4 regions of the Enterobacter cloacae complex sp. 394I7 genome follow, and region 4 is predicted to be linked to each of the others. Evidence: predicted binding sites of a transcription regulator. Region 4 holds the regulator's gene; each other region holds the start of a gene.
The links. Region 4 encodes CRP, which controls carbon source genes, mostly activating them, when cyclic AMP is high. Its sites were predicted from a motif close to ATGTGANNNNNNTCACAT; they were not measured.

Region 1 (4,655 bases), on a different contig from region 4:
CCCTGCGGATATCCGCTGCCATCCCATTTTTCATGATGGAAATGGATAATATTCTCCGCAACTGCGCCCAGCTCTAAGCCCTGAATAATCCGCCACCCTTTCACGGTATGAAGTTTCATCTCTGCAAACTCGTCCTGGGTCAGCGGGCCTTGCTTACGCAGAATACGCTCCGGCACGGCAATTTTTCCGACATCGTGAAGTGAGGCAAAATGTTCTATCTCACGGGTCATTTTGCGCGAAAGCCCAAGCTCACGCGCCATTAAGCCGCAATATCGGGCGACGCGCTGAATATGGCTGCCGGTCTCGTCATCGTGCGCGCGGTTTACCTTCTCCAGCGCCTGCACCATATTGCGGTTAACCATCCGGTTCTGACGTAAATGGCGACGCATCATGATCAGCATACCGATGCTGAACAGGGCCACGATCAGCAAAATCACGCTGATAATCTTCAGCGTGTTTTTAGAAAAATCGGGTAAGTAACTCTGCTCATCCTGACGTTCTATTTGTGTGCGGTATTCTGACAGGCGATGAACCTGAGTCAGCAGATGAAAGAGCGGATGCTGCGGGTCCACCCACGGGCCAATAATAAATTCAGAGCGGGTGACCCCCGCGACTTTCAGCACCCCGCGAAACAGTTCGTTGCCGCGAAGCGTGGACTCCAGCGAACTGAGGTCGCCCAGAATATAGTCAATCTCATCGTTCTCAATCGCGTCGATAAGACCGTCAATGGTTGGCCGGGTCACGATGATCACATCGCTGCCAAAACGCTGGCGTAAATAGGCTGCGGCAAACGAACCGTCGATTACGCCGACGCGCTGGCTGCGAATACTCTCTTCGTTCCACAAGAAGGGCTGACTGCTGCGATTGTAATAGGCGTTGTGCCAGGCGATGTCGGGGCCGATACGACCCTGTGCATGCGCACTGTCGCTTCGATCAACGATATCAATCAATCGAACCGCCCACTGCTGTCGCGGAAGACTCGAATAGTGATCGATAAAATTGACATCAACCTTCATGCCCAGTAAATCGCGCATGTCGTTAATCATATCAATGGCTGTGCCGTGGTAGCCCTTGCTGTCCCGCCAGATAAGCGGGGCAAAATTCTCGTTTTTGGGCAGGTTGATCTGCAGGCGGTTATGCGCGATCCAGGTTCGCTCCTCCTCTGACAGGGTGATACGGCTTAGCAGGTAATTGCGCTTGCTCTCCTCCAGCATCGTGTTGATTTCGCCGTTGCGATACCAGGTGCCAATCAGCGCATTGATTTTATCCCGCAAGGGAAGCAGGTCAGGGCTGAAGGCGAGGACGACAGGAATGCGTAGCTCAGGAAAGGGCCGGGAGACCAGATAATAGCGCTGGGTATTCTCCATCTCCGGAGCGTCATTAATATAGAAATCAGCCTGGTTGTCGCTCAGTAAGCGAAAAGCCTCGTCGCTGGTGGCGACGAGGCGCAGAGAACGAAATTTAAGGTCGGGATAACGTTGTTGCACACTGTCGAGCGTCGCGTCATCTTTACGGAACAGCACCCGGGCATGGCTGAGCTGTTCGGCAGTTGTCACCGTCATCGATGGACTGGCGGCCACCACGTCGTTATCAAACAAACGTGCTGAGAGAATTTTGGTTCTGGCTCGCTTCTCCGTGCGCAATACCCCGGCATACACGCCATACTCATTTTGTGCAAAACGCTGGCTAATATCGGCACCGGAGAGCGGCCGCAGCTGCAGCTGCGTACCCGCCTGTTTATTGATGGCCTTAATCAGTTCAGGATAAAAACCCTGCCACTCTCCTTGCGGTGTGCGCCAGGATTCGAAGTTGTTAGCATCAAAGATCCAGACCGGTACAGGCTCTTCTGCCCGGGCAGGGGGGCAAGCAAGCAACAGACCCGTCAACGCGAGTAGAAAGAGGGAGCGAAGCATCCGGCAGCGCTGATTCACAGGTCAACCCCATACGATTTTAGCGTGTACTTTTGCAGTCTAGCTAACGGGCTGAAGCGGCAACAGGTTTGCTTTAACTTTTTAATGCACGTTTGGCGTACGGTCTCATTCTCGCTAAATTGTGAACCCGTCTTTGTTTTTTAAAACAACCTTTCATTTAATTTGAAAGGTTGTTTGTTTGATAGTAGGGTGAACAGGTAAAGGTATCCATAGCGGGATCTCCCGCCACGCATTCAGGAGAGATGAAATGAAAATTGCACTGATGATGGAAAACAGCCAGGCCGCGAAAAACCCGGTGATACTGAAAGAGTTGAAAACGGTAGCCGATGAAAAAGGGTTCCCGGTTTATAACGTGGGCATGAGCGACGAGAATGACCATCACCTGACCTATATCCATCTGGGGATTATGGCGAGCATTTTACTGAATGCGAAAGCCGTTGATTTTGTTGTGACCGGCTGCGGTACGGGGCAGGGAGCATTGATGTCGCTGAACATCCACCCGGGTGTTATCTGCGGCTATTGCATTGATCCTGCGGATGCGTTCCTGTTTGCTCAGATCAACAACGGTAACGCGCTCTCCCTGCCGTTTGCCAAAGGCTTCGGTTGGGGGGCTGAACTGAACGTTCGGTTTATCTTTGAAAAAGCGTTCACGGGTCGAAACGGTGAAGGTTATCCGCCCGAGCGCAAAGAGCCGCAGGTGCGTAACGCCGGTATTCTGAACCAGGTTAAAGCGGCGGTCGTGAAAGAGAACTATCTGGATACGCTGCGCGCAATCGATCCCGAGCTGGTGAAGACGGCCGTTTCGGGTCAGCGTTTCCAGCAGTGCTTCTTTGAGAATTGCCAGGACAAAGAGATCGAAGCTTTTGTTCGCGGGATCGTAGGCTGACGCTTTCAGGTGCCGTGAGCCCCACTTTTCAGGTTTGGCAGGAAGCATGAAATTGTGATTTGCGTCACAAAAATATTGATTTTTGTGACGATGGTCATATTATAAGCACATTGACGATAAAGTTGTATAACAAGTTAATGGAGCTACCTGATGAAACTTCGCAAGATCCTGAAAAGTATGTGGGCTAACTACTGCAACACTTTCAAAGACGTGCCACCGGGCGCAATGTTCTGATGAAAAAAACCTGCTTCGGCGGGTTTTTTTGTGCCCGTAAGCGACGAGAGGGAGATGAATGGGCCTTCGTTTTGTTACTATGGCGGCCTTTAAATAAGGAGAAAGCCCCATGTCACAAAACCTGAGCGCCGATCAGGAGCTGGTGTCTGACGTTGTCGCCTGTCAGTTAGTTATCAAACAAATCCTTGATGTCCTGGACGTTATTGCGCCGGTTGAAGTGCGCGAGAAGATGTCCACGCAGCTGAAAAATATCGATTTCAACAGCCATCCCGCTGCGGCTGACCCGGTCACGCTTCGCGCTATTCAGAAAGCCATCGCGCTGATTGAACTGCGATTCACGCCGCAGGGCGAGTCTCACTAAAGCCCGCCTGACGCTAAAAAGGGCGACCGTTTGTCGCCCTTCGCTCACCTTAAAAGAACGTCTGTACCAGTAAATAGCTCGCCGCACACGCGCAGCTTACGCCAATTAATCCCGGCAGAATAAAGCTGTGGTTAATGATAAATTTGCCGATGCGGGTTGTGCCCGAACGGTCAAAGCCGATGCAGGCTAAATCGCTTGGGTAGGTCGGCAGGACAAAATAGCCGTAAGAGGCCGGGAAAAAGGCGATCAGCATTTTCGGGTCGATTCCCAGCATCAGTCCCATAGGCGCAACGGCCGTCAGGGCTGCCGCCTGGCTGTTCACCAGCTTTGATACCAGGAACAGCACAATCGCGTAGGTCCACGGATGGCTTTTCACCACGCCTTCCAGCGCCAGCTTTAACTCATCAAGATGCGCCTGGAAAAAGGTATCGCTCATCCACGCCACCCCGAACACCGAGAAGATCGCGACCATACCCGCCTTAAACACCGCGCCGTTAGAAATGGCAGACGCATTGACCTTGCAGGCCATCAGCATTACGGCACCGGCAATTAACATCATCATCTGGATGACAAGGTTCATCGACAACGCCGTCATTTTTCCTTTTATCTCAAATGCAGGGCGCAGGTCAGGGAATGCCCCCAGCAGGACAACCACGGCAATGCCGGCGAAGAAAATCCACGTGGACCAGTAGGCCTGCTTTGGAAAACGTTGATTCATTAACGTTTCCGTCCCGCCGTAGATGAATTCACGCTGCTTCGGATCTTTGAGCTTTTCCTGAAACTCCTTATCGTCCGCTAACGCTTTCCCACGACGCAAACTCCACAGCGCAGCAATCGCCACACCGAACAGTGAGGCAGGAACCGAGACGGCGAGAATTTCCAGTATTCCCCACGCGTGGCCGAGCCCATGCTGCGCGCCCAGAATGGAGACCAGTGACACAACGGCCACGGAGACCGGCGAGGCCGTAATTGCCATCTGCGATGCCACTGATGCCACGGCCATTGGGCGTTCCGGGCGGATCCCTTTTTTCAGGGCGATATCCGCAATGATGGGAAACATGGTGTACACCACGTGTCCGGTCCCGCAGAGAAAGGTCAGCATCCAGGTGGTAAAAGGGGCGAGAAGCGTGATGTGTTGAGGATGTTTGCGCAGCAGGCGCTCAGCAAATTGCATCATGACGTTCAGGCCGCCTGCGGTCTGAAGCGTTGCGGCACACCCAATGACGGCGAGAATGGTCAGCAT
Region 2 (4,655 bases), on a different contig from region 4:
TGGTGCCTACCACCCTGCTCGCCCAGCAGCATTTTGACAACTTCCGTGACCGTTTCGCCAACTGGCCGGTTCGTATTGAGATGCTGTCACGTTTTCGCAGTACCAAAGAGCAGACGCAGATTCTGGAACAGGCCAGCGAGGGTAAGATCGATATTCTGATCGGCACCCACAAGCTGCTGCAGAGTGATGTGAAGTGGAAAGATCTGGGGCTGTTGATCGTCGATGAAGAACACCGCTTCGGGGTCCGTCATAAAGAGCGTATTAAAGCGATGCGTGCCGACGTCGATATCCTCACCCTCACCGCCACACCGATTCCGCGAACGCTGAATATGGCGATGAGCGGCATGCGCGACCTGTCGATTATCGCCACGCCGCCGGCACGTCGTCTGGCGGTAAAAACCTTTGTTCGTGAGTACGACAACCTGGTCGTCCGCGAGGCTATTCTGCGTGAAGTACTGCGCGGGGGTCAGGTCTATTATCTCTACAACGACGTGGAAAATATCCAGAAAGCGGCGGACAGGCTGGCAGAACTGGTGCCGGAAGCGCGCATCGCTATCGGTCACGGTCAAATGCGCGAGCGCGAGCTGGAGCGGGTGATGAACGATTTCCACCACCAGCGCTTTAACGTCTTGGTGTGTACCACCATCATTGAGACCGGGATCGATATTCCGACGGCCAATACCATCATTATTGAGCGCGCGGATCACTTTGGACTGGCGCAGCTTCACCAGTTGCGTGGCCGCGTTGGCCGCTCGCACCATCAGGCCTACGCCTGGCTGCTGACCCCGCATCCGAAAGCGATGACTACCGATGCGCAAAAACGTCTGGAGGCTATCGCATCGCTGGAAGATCTGGGCGCGGGCTTCGCGCTGGCGACACACGACCTTGAGATCCGCGGTGCAGGTGAACTTCTGGGCGAAGACCAGAGCGGCTCGATGGAAACCATCGGCTTCTCGCTCTATATGGAGCTGCTGGAAAATGCGGTCGATGCCCTGAAGGCCGGACGTGAGCCATCGCTGGAAGATCTGACCAGCCAGCAAACTGAGGTGGAACTGCGCATGCCTTCCCTGCTACCGGATGATTTTATTCCGGATGTGAACACACGTCTGTCGTTCTACAAACGTATCGCCAGTGCGAAAAATGAGAACGAACTGGATGAAATTAAAGTAGAGCTGATCGATCGCTTTGGCCTGTTGCCGGATGCCGCGAGAAACCTGCTGGATATTGCGAGGCTGCGCCAGCAGGCACAAAAGCTGGGCATTCGTAAGCTCGAAGGCAATGAAAAAGGTGGCGTGATTGAATTTGCCGAGAAGAATCACGTTAATCCGATGTGGCTAATCGGTCTGCTCCAGAAACAGCCGCAGCATTTCCGTCTGGATGGTCCAACGCGTCTGAAATTTACGCAGGAGCTGACGGATCGTAAAAACCGGATGGAGTGGGTTCGTCACTTTATGCGTCAGCTGGAAGAGAACGCTGTCGCATAATTCCCCTTCCCCCCGTTGGCGCAATGCTTACGGGGGGACAATTTACAAACTCTTTGCACTTCACCTGGATTTCCCGACATACCCATTCGCCATAATTATCGTTAACGCCTTATAAAACAATAACCTTATTATTTATATGGATTATGGTGATGATGACCTTTTCGCGTTTTACCCGCTTGATAACCGTGTTTGCGCTGGCAGCAACGGTCGCTGTTGCGCTTCCTGCACGCGCAAATACCTGGCCTCTTCCCCCTGCTGGCAGCAAGGTCGTGGGCGAAAACCGTTTTCATGTGGTTGAAAATAATGGGGGATCGCTCGAAGCGATTGCCAAAAAATATAACGTAGGCTTTCTGGCTCTGCTGCAGGCTAACCCTGGCGTCGACCCCTATGTGCCACGTGCTGGCAGCGTCCTGACCATCCCGTTGCAGACCATTCTCCCGGATGTCGCGCGCGAAGGGATCGTGATAAACCTTGCCGAGCTGCGTCTTTACTATTACCCACCGGGTAAAAATGAAGTCACCGTTTATCCAATCGGTATTGGCCAACTGGGCGGCGACACGCTGACCCCAACAATGGTCACCACCGTATCGGATAAACGTGCCAACCCAACCTGGACGCCAACGGCTAATATTCGTGCTCGCTATAAAGCACAGGGGATTGATTTGCCGGCTGTGGTGCCAGCGGGTCCGGAGAATCCGATGGGTCACCACGCGATCCGTCTTGCGGCCTATGGTGGCGTTTACCTTCTGCATGGAACAAATGCGGATTTCGGTATCGGGATGCGCGTCAGTTCCGGCTGTATTCGTCTGCGCGATGATGATATCAAGACGCTCTATAGCGTGATCGCGCCTGGTACCCGAGTGAATATTATTAATACGCCCATTAAGGTTTCTGAGGAGCCGGGTGGCGTAAGACTGGTTGAAATTCACCAGCCGTTATCGAAAAACATTGGCGACGATCCGCAGACACTGCCAATTAATCTGAATGCCGCGATGGTGAGCTTTAAAACGAATGCCCGCACGGATGGCATCGTGATGGAGCGTGCGATGGAGGCGCGTTCCGGGATGCCCACCGATGTCACCCGGCATCAGGATGTCACCCAGCAGTCGATGTGATCCCCAATAAAAAAAGCCCTGCTGAGCAGGGCTTTTTTACAGTGGCATCGCAGTGGCATAAATGAGGGTTTAGCCCGGCTTATTTGTAGATAACAGCGGTGCCGTGCAGGGTGTTAGGACCGGTCACTGAGGTGATGCGGAAAGATTTTGCACCCATCTCGTCAGCTTTCTGCGCCAGCTGATCTTCCAGTGAGCCCAGGTTAGTCCCGGCAGAAGCAGAGATAGTCCCGACTTTATGCTGATCAGCAGGGGTTGATTGCACTTCAACCGCAGCGAAGCTTGCAAAAGAAAGTGAACTCAGAACAGCAGCAGCGATGAGGGTTTTTACGTTTTTCATGATTTTTACCTTTGGGCAGATGATTTGGAGGTCGTTAGCCATTTAGTTAACGATCGATAGGTAAATAATAAATGTGATCCAGCTCACGCGTCAACATCTTTTTATAACGAACATTAATTAAATTTTAAATTCGTTATTTTTCATACCCATATGATTAATTTATTTTTCTCTCATCAGTGCTGGTGGTCACCCGCGATTATTTTTATAATGATTATTCAACAAACCAACAGAGGACCAACGGCAAATGACAACCGACGTGACGAGTTGCGCGAAGAAAAGCCGTGGCCGACCAAAAGTGTTCGACAGGGATGCAGCGCTTGATAAGGCCATGACTCTCTTCTGGCAACATGGGTATGAAGCGACCTCGCTTTCCGATCTGGTGGAAGCTACCGGTGCCAAAGCACCCACGCTGTATGCTGAATTCACCAATAAAGAGGGGCTGTTCAGGGCAGTGCTGGACAGATACATTTCGCGCTTTGCGGCGAAACACGAAGCCCAGCTGTTTTGTGAAGAGAAAAGCGTAGAACAGGCGCTACGGGACTACTTCACCACCGTCGCGACCTGCTTCACCAGTAAAGATACCCCTGCGGGCTGCTTTATGATTAACACCTCTGCCACCCTTGCGGCCTCCTCAAAAGAGATTGCCAACACGGTGAAATCGCGCCATGCCATGCAGGAAGAGACGCTAAGCGCGTTCCTGTCTCAGCGCCAACAACGAGGTGAAATTCCTGCGCATTGCAATCCACAGATGCTGGCGCAATACCTGAACTGTATTTTGCAGGGTATGTCGATAAGCGCCCGTGAAGGGGCTACGCTGGAAAAACTGCAAACAATTACCGCGACCACGCTGAAACTGTGGCCTGAACTGCTCAAAATCTGACGCAAAAAAAAGCTCCTCAGCCTGAGCGCTTGAGGAGCTAAGTTCAGAGAACATCTTTTTTACACTTTGTTATTCAGTACCAGCTGGCCGTTTCCATCCAGCGGAATTTGAGTGCCCGGGTCTTTATCCATGCGGATCTTGCCCTGCTGATCGCCAATTTTGTACGTCACGTCGTAACCCAGCATTTTCTCCGACTTGTCATAGACGGTTTTGCAGCGCTGCTGAGTCGTCGTGTACGTGTCGTTATCCTGCATAGCGCCCTGCACCTGGTTACCGGCATAGCCGCCGCCCAGCGCGCCGACCACGGTCGCCACATCTTTACCACGACCACCACCAAACTGATGGCCAATCACACCACCGGCAACCGCACCCAGTACTGAACCGGCGATACGGTTTTCATCCTGTACCGGACGGCGATGGGTCACGGAGACGTTACGGCACTCCTGACGAGGCGTTTTCACGGTTTCTTTAATCGGGGTAGCAGACACGACCTGAGCGTATTGTGGGCCGCGATCCAGTACGTTGAGACTGGCAACGGCAGCCACACCTAACGCAGCAGCGACGCCAATCCCTATACCCGCCAACATTGATTTATTCACGGGACTTCCTCCTTTGTTGCTATTGGTAACAATTTTGCAATGCAGGTCGCGCTTCGCCAATAAGACAAAGGATCAAAAAGTGGACGTGGAGGAGAGATATATCGTGTTTAGGAGAACTCTTAAGCACTCAATGTACGTTGAGCAGCATGATATGCTAAAAATTCCCTCCGGAGGCCCCGGAGGGAGAGAATATTAGTGCAGCTTCAGGCGTGGTCGAATAACGCGGTTGATTCGTCCCAC
Region 3 (4,655 bases), on a different contig from region 4:
CACCAGATTCTGGTGGATCTCATCGTTCATCTGTTTGAGATCGAGCATCACCAGGTCGGTGACGTCGAGCAGTTCATCAATGACCGGATCGTAGCGGCGGACAAAACCGTTTGTATCGAGACAGGTATGAATGCCTTCTTTGCGACAGGCGCGGAACCAGTCGCGCACGAATTCGGCCTGCAGAATGGCTTCACCGCCGGAAGCGGTTACGCCGCCGCCGGATGCGTTCATAAAGTGACGATAGGTCACCACCTCTTTCATCAGTTCTTCGACGGTCACTTCTTTGCCGCCGTGCGTATCCCAGGTGTCACGGTTATGGCAGTAAAGGCAGCGCATCAGGCAGCCCTGGAAAAAGGTGATAAAGCGGATACCCGGGCCATCGACAGTGCCACAGGATTCAAAGGAGTGAATGCGACCAATAATTGACATTGCGGTGATATCTCCAGCATCGGCCCGTCCGGGGCCTGTGTATGCACAGCTCAAAACCGGCTGTGTTTAAGTCTGTTTTGGCTGTTATCCATAGAGTATAGATAGCGGACAAAAGAGACTGTGATGGAGAGAGTGTTAAAAAGGCCCCACGTATGTGGAGCCTTTATTGTACGCCTTTTAACGCGTGATTTCAGTCAATTCCACTTACATGGACTGAGTGAAAGTACGGGTGATAACGTCCTGCTGCTGTTCTTTCGTCAGGGAGTTAAAACGTACTGCGTAGCCGGATACACGGATGGTCAGCTGAGGATATTTCTCAGGGTGTTCCATCGCATCAAGCAGCATTTCACGGTTCATTACGTTCACGTTCAGGTGCTGACCACCTTCAATGGACGCTTCGTGGTGGAAGTAACCATCCATCAGACCCGCGAGGTTAGTTTTACGTACTTCGTCGTCTTTACCCAGCGCATTTGGCACGATAGAGAAGGTGTAAGAGATACCATCTTTCGCGTAAGCAAACGGCAGTTTAGCGACGGAGGTCAGAGAGGCAACAGCACCTTTCTGGTCACGACCGTGCATTGGGTTAGCACCAGGACCGAATGGCGCACCCGCGCGACGACCGTCCGGAGTGTTACCGGTTTTCTTACCATACACAACGTTAGACGTGATGGTCAGAACAGACTGAGTCGGGATAGCGTTACGGTAAGTGGTCAGTTTCTGAATTTTCTTCATGAAACGTTCAACCAGGTCAACCGCCATGTCATCAACGCGAGAGTCGTTGTTACCAAACTGCGGATATTCGCCTTCGATTTCGAAGTCAACAGCCAGACCGTCTTCGTCACGAATTGGTTTAACTTTCGCATATTTGATTGCAGACAGGGAGTCAGCCGCAACGGACAGACCTGCGATACCACACGCCATGGTGCGGATAACGTCACGGTCGTGCAGCGCCATCAGAGAGGCTTCGTAGCTGTACTTGTCGTGCATGTAGTGGATAACGTTCAGGGCAGTGACGTACTGTTTAGCCAGCCAGTCCATGAAGTGATCCATACGCTCCATGACTTCATCGAAGTTCAGAACGTCGCCTTTGATTGGTTCAGACTTAGGACCAACCTGCATTTTCAGTTTTTCATCAACGCCGCCGTTGATTGCGTACAGCATGGTTTTCGCCAGGTTTGCACGCGCACCGAAGAACTGCATTTGTTTACCAACAACCATTGGGCTTACGCAGCATGCGATAGCGTAGTCATCGTTGTTGAAGTCCGGACGCATCAGGTCATCGTTCTCGTACTGCAGAGAAGAGGTGTCGATGGACACTTTAGCGGCGAATTTCTTGAAGTTCAGAGGCAGTTTTTCAGACCACAGAACGGTGATGTTCGGCTCCGGAGAAGGACCCATGGTGTACAGGGTGTTCAGGAAGCGGAAGCTGTTTTTGGTAACCAGAGTACGGCCATCAACACCCATACCACCGATAGATTCCGTTGCCCAGATTGGGTCACCAGAGAACAGCTCATCGTATTCAGGGGTACGCAGGAAGCGAACCATACGCAGTTTCATGACCAGGTGGTCAATCATTTCCTGAGCGTCTTGCTCGGTGATTTTGCCCGCTTTCATATCACGTTCGATGTAAGCATCCAGGAAGGTGGATACACGACCGAAGGACATTGCTGCACCGTTCTGAGACTTAACTGCGGCCAGGTAGCCGAAGTAGGTCCACTGGATAGCTTCCTGAGCGTTGGTTGCAGGACCAGAGATATCGCAGCCATATTTAGCCGCCATTTCTTTGATCTGACCCAGCGCGCGATGCTGTTCAGCGATTTCTTCACGCAGACGGATAGTCGCTTCCAGGTTTACACCGTTTTCCAGATCAGACTGCAGGGAAACAAACTGCGCGTATTTGTCTTTCATCAGGAAGTCGATACCGTACAGCGCAACGCGACGGTAGTCACCGATGATACGGCCACGGCCATAGGCATCTGGCAGACCAGTCAGAACGCCAGATTTACGGCAGTTCAGAATGTCTTTGGTGTAAACATCGAATACACCCTGGTTGTGGGTTTTGCGGTATTCGGTGAAGATTTTTTTCAGCATTGGGTCCAGCTCGCGGTTATACGCTTTGCAGGAACCTTCAACCATTTTGATACCACCGAACGGGATGATCGCACGTTTCAGTGGTGCTTCAGTCTGCAGACCAACGATTTTCTCAAGGGCTTTGTTAATGTAGCCAGCATCGTGAGAAGTGATGGTAGAAGCAACGGAGGTGTCAAAATCAACTGGCGCGTGAGTGCGGTTTTCCAGTTTTACGCCTTCCATTACGCTGTCCCACAGCTTGGTGGTCGCGTCAGTTGCACCAGCCAGGAAGGATTCGTCACCTTCATACGGGGTATAGTTTTTCTGAATGAAGTCACGTACGTTTACTTCATTCTGCCAGTCACCTTTCGCAAAACCTTCCCAGGCTGTGGCTAACTTTTCATTAAGCTCGGACATGTAACACCTACCTTCTTAAGTGGATTTTTTATTTACTGCCTGAGATAACCATCAATGATGGTCGTCGCCACGCAGGTAAATGACCCAGTATGTCAACCCAACTAACAGACCCCCACCGATAATGTTCCCGATAGTGACAGGGATCAGGTTATCAGTAATGAAATTCATAATAGTCAGGTGAGAGAAACTTTCCGGGGTTGAACCAACAGCAGTCCAGAACTCCGGGCTTGCAAAGTTGCGGATTACAATTCCCATTGGGATCATAAACATGTTCGCAATACTGTGCTCGAAGCCGCTGGCAACAAACATCGCAACCGGCAGAACCATAATCATGGCTTTATCCATCAGGCTACGACCCGAGTAGCTCATCCAGACAGCCAGGCAGACCATCAGGTTAGCGAGGATGCCGAGAGCAACGGCTTCGATAAATGTGTGGTGCATTTTGTGGTCTGCGGTCTGCAGGACGTTGAGTCCCCAGCCACCGTTGGCGGTCATATACTCGCCAGAGAGCCACATCAACAGAACAAAGAGCAGACAGCCAATCAGGTTGCCAACATAGACATTAAGCCAGTTGCGCGCCAGTTGACCCCAGGTAATTCTTCCGCTGGCTTTTGCCACGACAATCAACACTGTAGAAGTGAAGAGGTCGGCGCCGCAGATGACGCAAAGAATCAGTCCCAGTGAGAAGCAAATACCGCCAATCAGTTTCGCCATGCCGAAAGGCATCGCGGCAGTACCGGTGGTGGCAGTGATGTAGAAGACAAACGCGATAGAGATGAACACACCAGCCGTGATCGCCAGATAGAACGTCTTCATCGGGTGTTTCGTTGCTTTATAGACACCCGCTTCTTCGGCAACTTTGGCCATAGCAGCTGGGAGTAAAAGATCAAAAGGGTTGTCAGCTTTCACACTAACTCTCTCTTTATTAAGTCGGCGACGAGATACTAACAAAGCATTATAGAAGAGAAATTGATATAGATCATATCTCGCCTGGCTTATAGGCCCGCAATGTGTATGGATTTACAGCAAAAGCGGAGTAAGTATTTGATTATCCGTATAAAAATAAATTTTAAAAGTTATGAAAAGAGTTGAATTATTTCTTTCGGCCCCCTCTGCAACAGTTAATTAATATGGAGTAATTACCATAAAAAGTAACAGTAAAGCCCAGGTAAATATTATTATATTTACCCATATTTAACTTTATTATTACAATCAACAGTCATTGCCGAAAAAAATAAAAAAACGGGGCAATGAAATTGCCCCGTAATATAGCCCAGACGATTGAATACGCCTACAGCTGATAATGTTATATGCGCTTATTTTGACCAGTAAGCGGATTTCGCCTTCTGCAATTTTTCATACGCTTTCAGCAGAGACTGATGTGCCGGAAAGGCTTTCAGGTCGCTATCCACAGCCTGAAGACCGTAGAACGGCGCTTCACCGCTCAGTGCTGCGCTGGCGGCTTCAACGGCGTCAGCACCGTACATGCGAACAAACGCATTCAGGTATTGCAGCGGCTGACGATCTTCTTCCTGCGCGAGAAGCAGCAGGGTTTGCAGGCAGCGATAGTAGTTAGTGCGTTCGGCAGAGAAGACAGACTGGTTAAATTCCATAGTCCACTCGGTCCAGGCCAGGGCCTGATCCAGATCGCCACCAGCCAGTGCCAGCATTGCTTTCAGCTCACCAATACGCAGGGTATACCAGCCGTTATCTTTACCGGTCGCCAGACCCAGCAGCTC
Region 4 (4,655 bases):
GCTGAAGTGCCAGGCGGCAAACTGACCCACCGGGTTGTCTTCATGCTGACGGGCAATCTTCTCCAGCGCGCCGAGCTGTTTGTCCATGTTAAAGCGCGTGGGGTAGCGGTGATACAGAATATCGTCAGCCAGCACCCGAAGGCGCGCGGAGACGGTTTGCGCGTTCCAGCGGATCACCGCTTCGGCATGGCTGCGCTCGACCAGTTTTTGCACCTCCTGCGGCTGGTGCAGGCTCACGGAGATATGCTCCTGTAAGTCCAGCCCCACCTGGAAGACGCGCAGCAGCCGCTTATATTCGTGGTTCTTATTGGCGGCGAGCATATGCAGCTGTTGATAACACTGGCTTATCAGGTCCACCACCTTTTGCTGACGCGTCAGCAGCGGCGGCAGTGATTTTTCTGGATCGGTATGCTGGGTGAGCAAGGTGTATTTGGCTTCACAGTAATCCGCCAGCTGCACGTAGAGCAGGCTCAGGGATTCCCGCAGCGGCTGTTCCCGCCACAGCCAGAACCAAAACCAGTTAAACAGCCCGTACCACAGCGTACCGAGGGCGTAGATCAGCAGCGGCTCCCACACCGGCATGTTGCCCGCAAGGCTCAGCGTGAAGATGGCGGCAATCAGCGACGCGGGAAGCAAACGTGCGTGCAGTGAGCTGATCTCAGCGGTTACGCCCAGGGTCATCGCCAGGACGGTGAGGATCAGCGGCAGCGGGATATCGCGGGCCAGCAAAAGCTGTACGGCGAGGCTACAACCCGCAAACAGCGAGCCGCCCACGATCAGCCGTTTGAAAAAGCGCTTATGCGGTGTATCCAGACCGGCAATGTTGCAGCAGGCGGGAACGAGAGAGAAGAGCAGACCTTGCTGAAGATGGCCCAGAATCAGGCCCACGGCCACAGGAAGGCACAACACCAGCGTTTGCCGCAGTGCGTAGTTAACTTCCGGGTGATAAATCAGCCTGCGCCACATGGGGAATAGAGACAAAAACGGCGTGACACCTTGCGATGGCACGCCGTTTGAGCGGAATTAACGCGTTCCGTAAACCACGATGGTTTTACCGTGTGCGGAGATCAGGTTCTGATCTTCCAGCATTTTCAGAATACGGCCCACTGTTTCACGGGAGCAACCGACAATCTGACCGATTTCCTGACGGGTAATTTTAATTTGCATGCCATCAGGGTGAGTCATCGCATCGGGTTGTTTCGCCAGATTCAGCAGGGTCTGAGCGATACGGCCGGTCACGTCCAGGAAGGCGAGGTTACCCACTTTCTCAGATGTCACCTGCAGACGGCGCGCCATCTGCGAAGAAAGACGCATCAGGATGTCAGGGTTAACTTGAATCAACTGACGGAATTTCTTGTAGGAAATTTCAGCCACTTCACATGCTGTCTTTGCACGAACCCAGGCGCTACGTTCCTGGCCTTCTTCAAACAGGCCCAGTTCACCGATGAAATCGCCCTGGTTCAGATAAGAAAGGATCATCTCTTTCCCTTCTTCATCTTTGATCAGCACTGCCACCGAGCCTTTGACGATGTAATACAACGTTTCCGCTTTTTCACCCTGGTGAATCAGCGTGCTCTTCGATGGGTACTTATGAATGTGGCAATGAGACAAGAACCATTCGAGAGTCGGGTCTGTTTGCGGTTTGCCAAGCACCATGCGCTGTTATCCTCTGTTATAAGCTGTCACCAGAGTCATAAGATGCATCCGGACTCTGGGGTTGCAATCGAATTCTTACCCATACCCTGGGAAGTCGGCTATCGTAACGTTTCGCAGCCAGTAAAGTTTGATGTCCTCTGCATACATGTGTAACGTCAATGTATTACTGTAGCATCCTGAGTGTTTTAGCATAGCTTTCGCCGCGTGTCTCCTGGTGTCTCGCTTCAGCATGACGCAGGTCGCCTTCCATTGCGAGAAATGTAACGCACGCGTAATCTGTCACCAAAAATGCAACGTTGGAGTGAGTGAATATGCAAGCGCGTGTGAAATGGGTTGAAGGTTTAACGTTCCTGGGCGAGTCCGCTTCAGGACACCAGATTTTGATGGATGGTAACTCCGGCGATAAAGCACCAAGCCCAATGGAAATGGTGCTGATGGCAGCAGGTGGATGCAGCGCAATTGATGTGGTGTCGATCCTGCAAAAAGGCCGGCACGATGTGACCGACTGCGAAGTAAAACTCACCTCAGAACGCCGCGAAGAGGCACCACGCCTGTTCACCCACATTAACCTGCATTTCATCGTCAGCGGGAAAGAACTGAAAGACGCGGCGGTCTCACGCGCGGTCGATCTTTCAGCGGAGAAATACTGCTCGGTCGCGTTAATGCTCGAGAAAGCGGTAAAAATTACGCATTCGTATGAAGTGATCGACGCCTGATATTGGGGGGCATCGTTCACCCCGATGCCCTCACCGAAGCCCTCTCCCACGCGGAGAGGGAAATCATCAGGCGATTTTCTTCCCTTCTATCAACCGCTGCACCAGCGGCATCATAATTAATTCCATTGCCAGCCCCATTTTTCCGCCCGGAACCACTAACGTATTCATGTGCGAAATAAATGAGCCCTGCAGCATCGCCAGCAGCCAGGGGTAATCAATGCCGTCGAGATTGCGGAAATGGATAACCACAAAGCTCTCATCCAGCGACGGGATACTTTTGGCGGCGAACGGGTTAGAGGTGTCCACTGTCGGTACGCGCTGGAAGTTGATATGCGTGCGGGAGAACTGCGGCGTCAGGTAAGTAATGTAGTCTTCCATGGAGCGCACGACGGAATCCATCACCGCCTCGCGTGAATGGCCGCGCTCGCTGATGTCACGCGTCAGCTTCTGGATCCACTCAAGGTTCACGATGGGCACCACGCCAACCAGCAGATCCACGTGACGCGCCACGTCATGCTGCGGCGTCACCACGCCACCGTGCAACCCTTCGTAAAACAGGACGTCGGTCGGTTCCGGCAGCGGTTGCCAGGGGGTAAAGGTGCCGGGCACCTGGTTCCAGGGAACGGCTTCATCGTAGGTGTGCAGATATTTGCGTGACTGCCCCTTGCCGCTCTGGCCGTACTCCTGAAAGGTTTGCTCCAGCAGGCCGAAGTCATTGGCCTCCGGGCCGAAGTAGCTGATGTGTTTACCCAGATCGCGCGCCTTGCGGATAGCCATATCCATCTCCGGGCGCGTGTAGCGGTGAAAGCTATCGCCTTCGACCTCCGCCGCACGGAGATTCAGTTGGGCGAAAATCTTACGAAAAGCGAGGCTGGTCGTGGTGGTTCCCGCACCACTCGAACCCGTAACGGCAATAACCGGATGTCTGGCAGACATAGCAACTCCCTGACTGGAAAGGTTTAAAGATCAGCCATGAAACGCGTTGCGGGGCATGATATTGACCGTCTCATGCAGTTCAGACCATACCAGCACCACGTCGCCGCTTTTGAGCTGGCGCTTCACATCGTTGACCTTTTGCTCAAGCGAACGTTCATGTTCACCATAATCGGTACCTTCGCGCAAGACAAAGCTTTCAATCAGATTATCGAGCGTTTCGGGGGAGAGGTCCTGCCACGGAATAATCATTTTGCACCGTCCAGATAAGGGGTAAGCCAGTCAGGAATACGCGACTCCAGCCACATTTTCGGGCGACGCAACGTTCCACCGATGAACCCCACGTGACCACCATGCTCTGTCAGCTGGTAGTGAACGTTGGCAGGCAAAAATTCCTGCGCGGGGATAGAGTGATGATCCATAAACGGGTCATCTTTGGCATGAATGATAAGCGTCGGTTGCGTGATCTTACTGAGCAGCGGCATGGCGCTGCACTGACGATAGTAGTCAATCGCATCGGCAAAACCGTGAATTTTGGCGGTGATCAGATCGTCGAATTCGCGGATGCGACGGACCTTTTTCAACTGACGCAGGCTCACGGGCAGCGTATCCGGATAGGCCTTCAACTTGCGCGCCGCGTTGGCTTTCAGCAGGTTGAGCAGGTAACGCTGATAGACCCGGGAAAAGCCTTTCTCCATATGGTAGCTGCACTGCTCCAGCATAAAGGGCGCGGAGACAATGACGGCCGCATCCAGCGGCACGGTGTCGGCCTCTTTTGCCAGCAGGCAGGCCAGCATATTGCCGCCCAGCGAGTAGCCCACGGCCGCTGTCGGGACGGTACCAAAGTTTTCCCGTAACCAGTGTAAAAACCAGGTGCCGTCTTCGGTTTCACCCGAGTGATAGATGCGCTTCTGGCGATTCGGTTCGCCGCTACAGCCGCGAAAGTGCATCACCACGCCGAGCCAGCCCCGCGCTTTGGCTGCCTGGATGAGCCCGTGTGCATAGGGGCTGTGCAGACTGCCTTCCAGACCGTGAAAGACCACCAGACGCGGCTTGTGGCGCGCCTGTTCTGGCTCTTCGCTCCATGCCAGGTCCAGAAAGTCACCGTCCGGTAAGTCCAGCCGTTGCCAGTGCGGCGTGAACTGAACCTTACGGCGGATGAGTCGCGGCAGCATGGTCTGCAGATGGCAATTGGCCACGCCGCGCATGGGCACGAACTCGGTGCTGTCTTCGGCGATGATGTCGAAGTCTGATGGAATGATTTGGCTCATAACGGCGATGCTAATTCTTGTCAGTTATTTTCTGTTCTTTCCGAATTGTACCCCGTTTAGCCTGGTTTTCCGAAACATG

Region 1: the regulator CRP is predicted to act here: its motif matches at 2,870-2,887, upstream of azuC (stress response protein AzuC).
Region 2: the regulator CRP is predicted to act here: its motif matches at 3,008-3,025, upstream of bhsA (multiple stress resistance protein BhsA).
Region 3: the regulator CRP is predicted to act here: its motif matches at 3,884-3,901, upstream of focA (formate transporter FocA).

The regions. Positions count from the first base shown of each region.
Region 1 covers NZ_JBXWCR010000001.1:1,804,213-1,808,867, reverse strand. The annotation lists gene AC2FAP_RS08800 (HD domain-containing phosphohydrolase) at 1-1,931, opposite strand, end outside; gene AC2FAP_RS08795 (RpiB/LacA/LacB family sugar-phosphate isomerase) at 2,179-2,817, shown strand; gene azuC (stress response protein AzuC) at 2,968-3,051, shown strand; gene AC2FAP_RS08785 (DUF2766 family protein) at 3,161-3,412, shown strand; gene AC2FAP_RS08780 (anaerobic C4-dicarboxylate transporter) at 3,462-4,655, opposite strand, start outside.
Region 2 covers NZ_JBXWCR010000001.1:704,747-709,401, reverse strand. The annotation lists gene mfd (transcription-repair coupling factor) at 1-1,484, shown strand, start outside; gene ldtC (L,D-transpeptidase LdtC) at 1,634-2,599, shown strand; gene bhsA (multiple stress resistance protein BhsA) at 2,679-2,936, opposite strand; gene comR (TetR family copper-responsive transcriptional repressor ComR) at 3,181-3,816, shown strand; gene AC2FAP_RS03415 (glycine zipper 2TM domain-containing protein) at 3,876-4,415, opposite strand; gene AC2FAP_RS03410 (NAD(P)/FAD-dependent oxidoreductase) at 4,608-4,655, opposite strand, start outside.
Region 3 covers NZ_JBXWCR010000001.1:485,165-489,819, forward strand. The annotation lists gene pflA (pyruvate formate lyase 1-activating protein) at 1-429, opposite strand, end outside; gene pflB (formate C-acetyltransferase) at 634-2,916, opposite strand; gene focA (formate transporter FocA) at 2,968-3,825, opposite strand; gene ycaO (30S ribosomal protein S12 methylthiotransferase accessory factor YcaO) at 4,233-4,655, opposite strand, start outside.
Region 4 covers NZ_JBXWCR010000006.1:20,381-25,035, reverse strand. The annotation lists gene AC2FAP_RS18555 (YccS/YhfK family putative transporter) at 1-966, opposite strand, end outside; gene crp (cAMP-activated global transcriptional regulator CRP) at 1,024-1,656, opposite strand; gene AC2FAP_RS18545 (OsmC family protein) at 1,968-2,372, shown strand; gene AC2FAP_RS18540 (phosphoribulokinase) at 2,439-3,308, opposite strand; gene AC2FAP_RS18535 (YheU family protein) at 3,339-3,557, opposite strand; gene AC2FAP_RS18530 (hydrolase) at 3,554-4,576, opposite strand.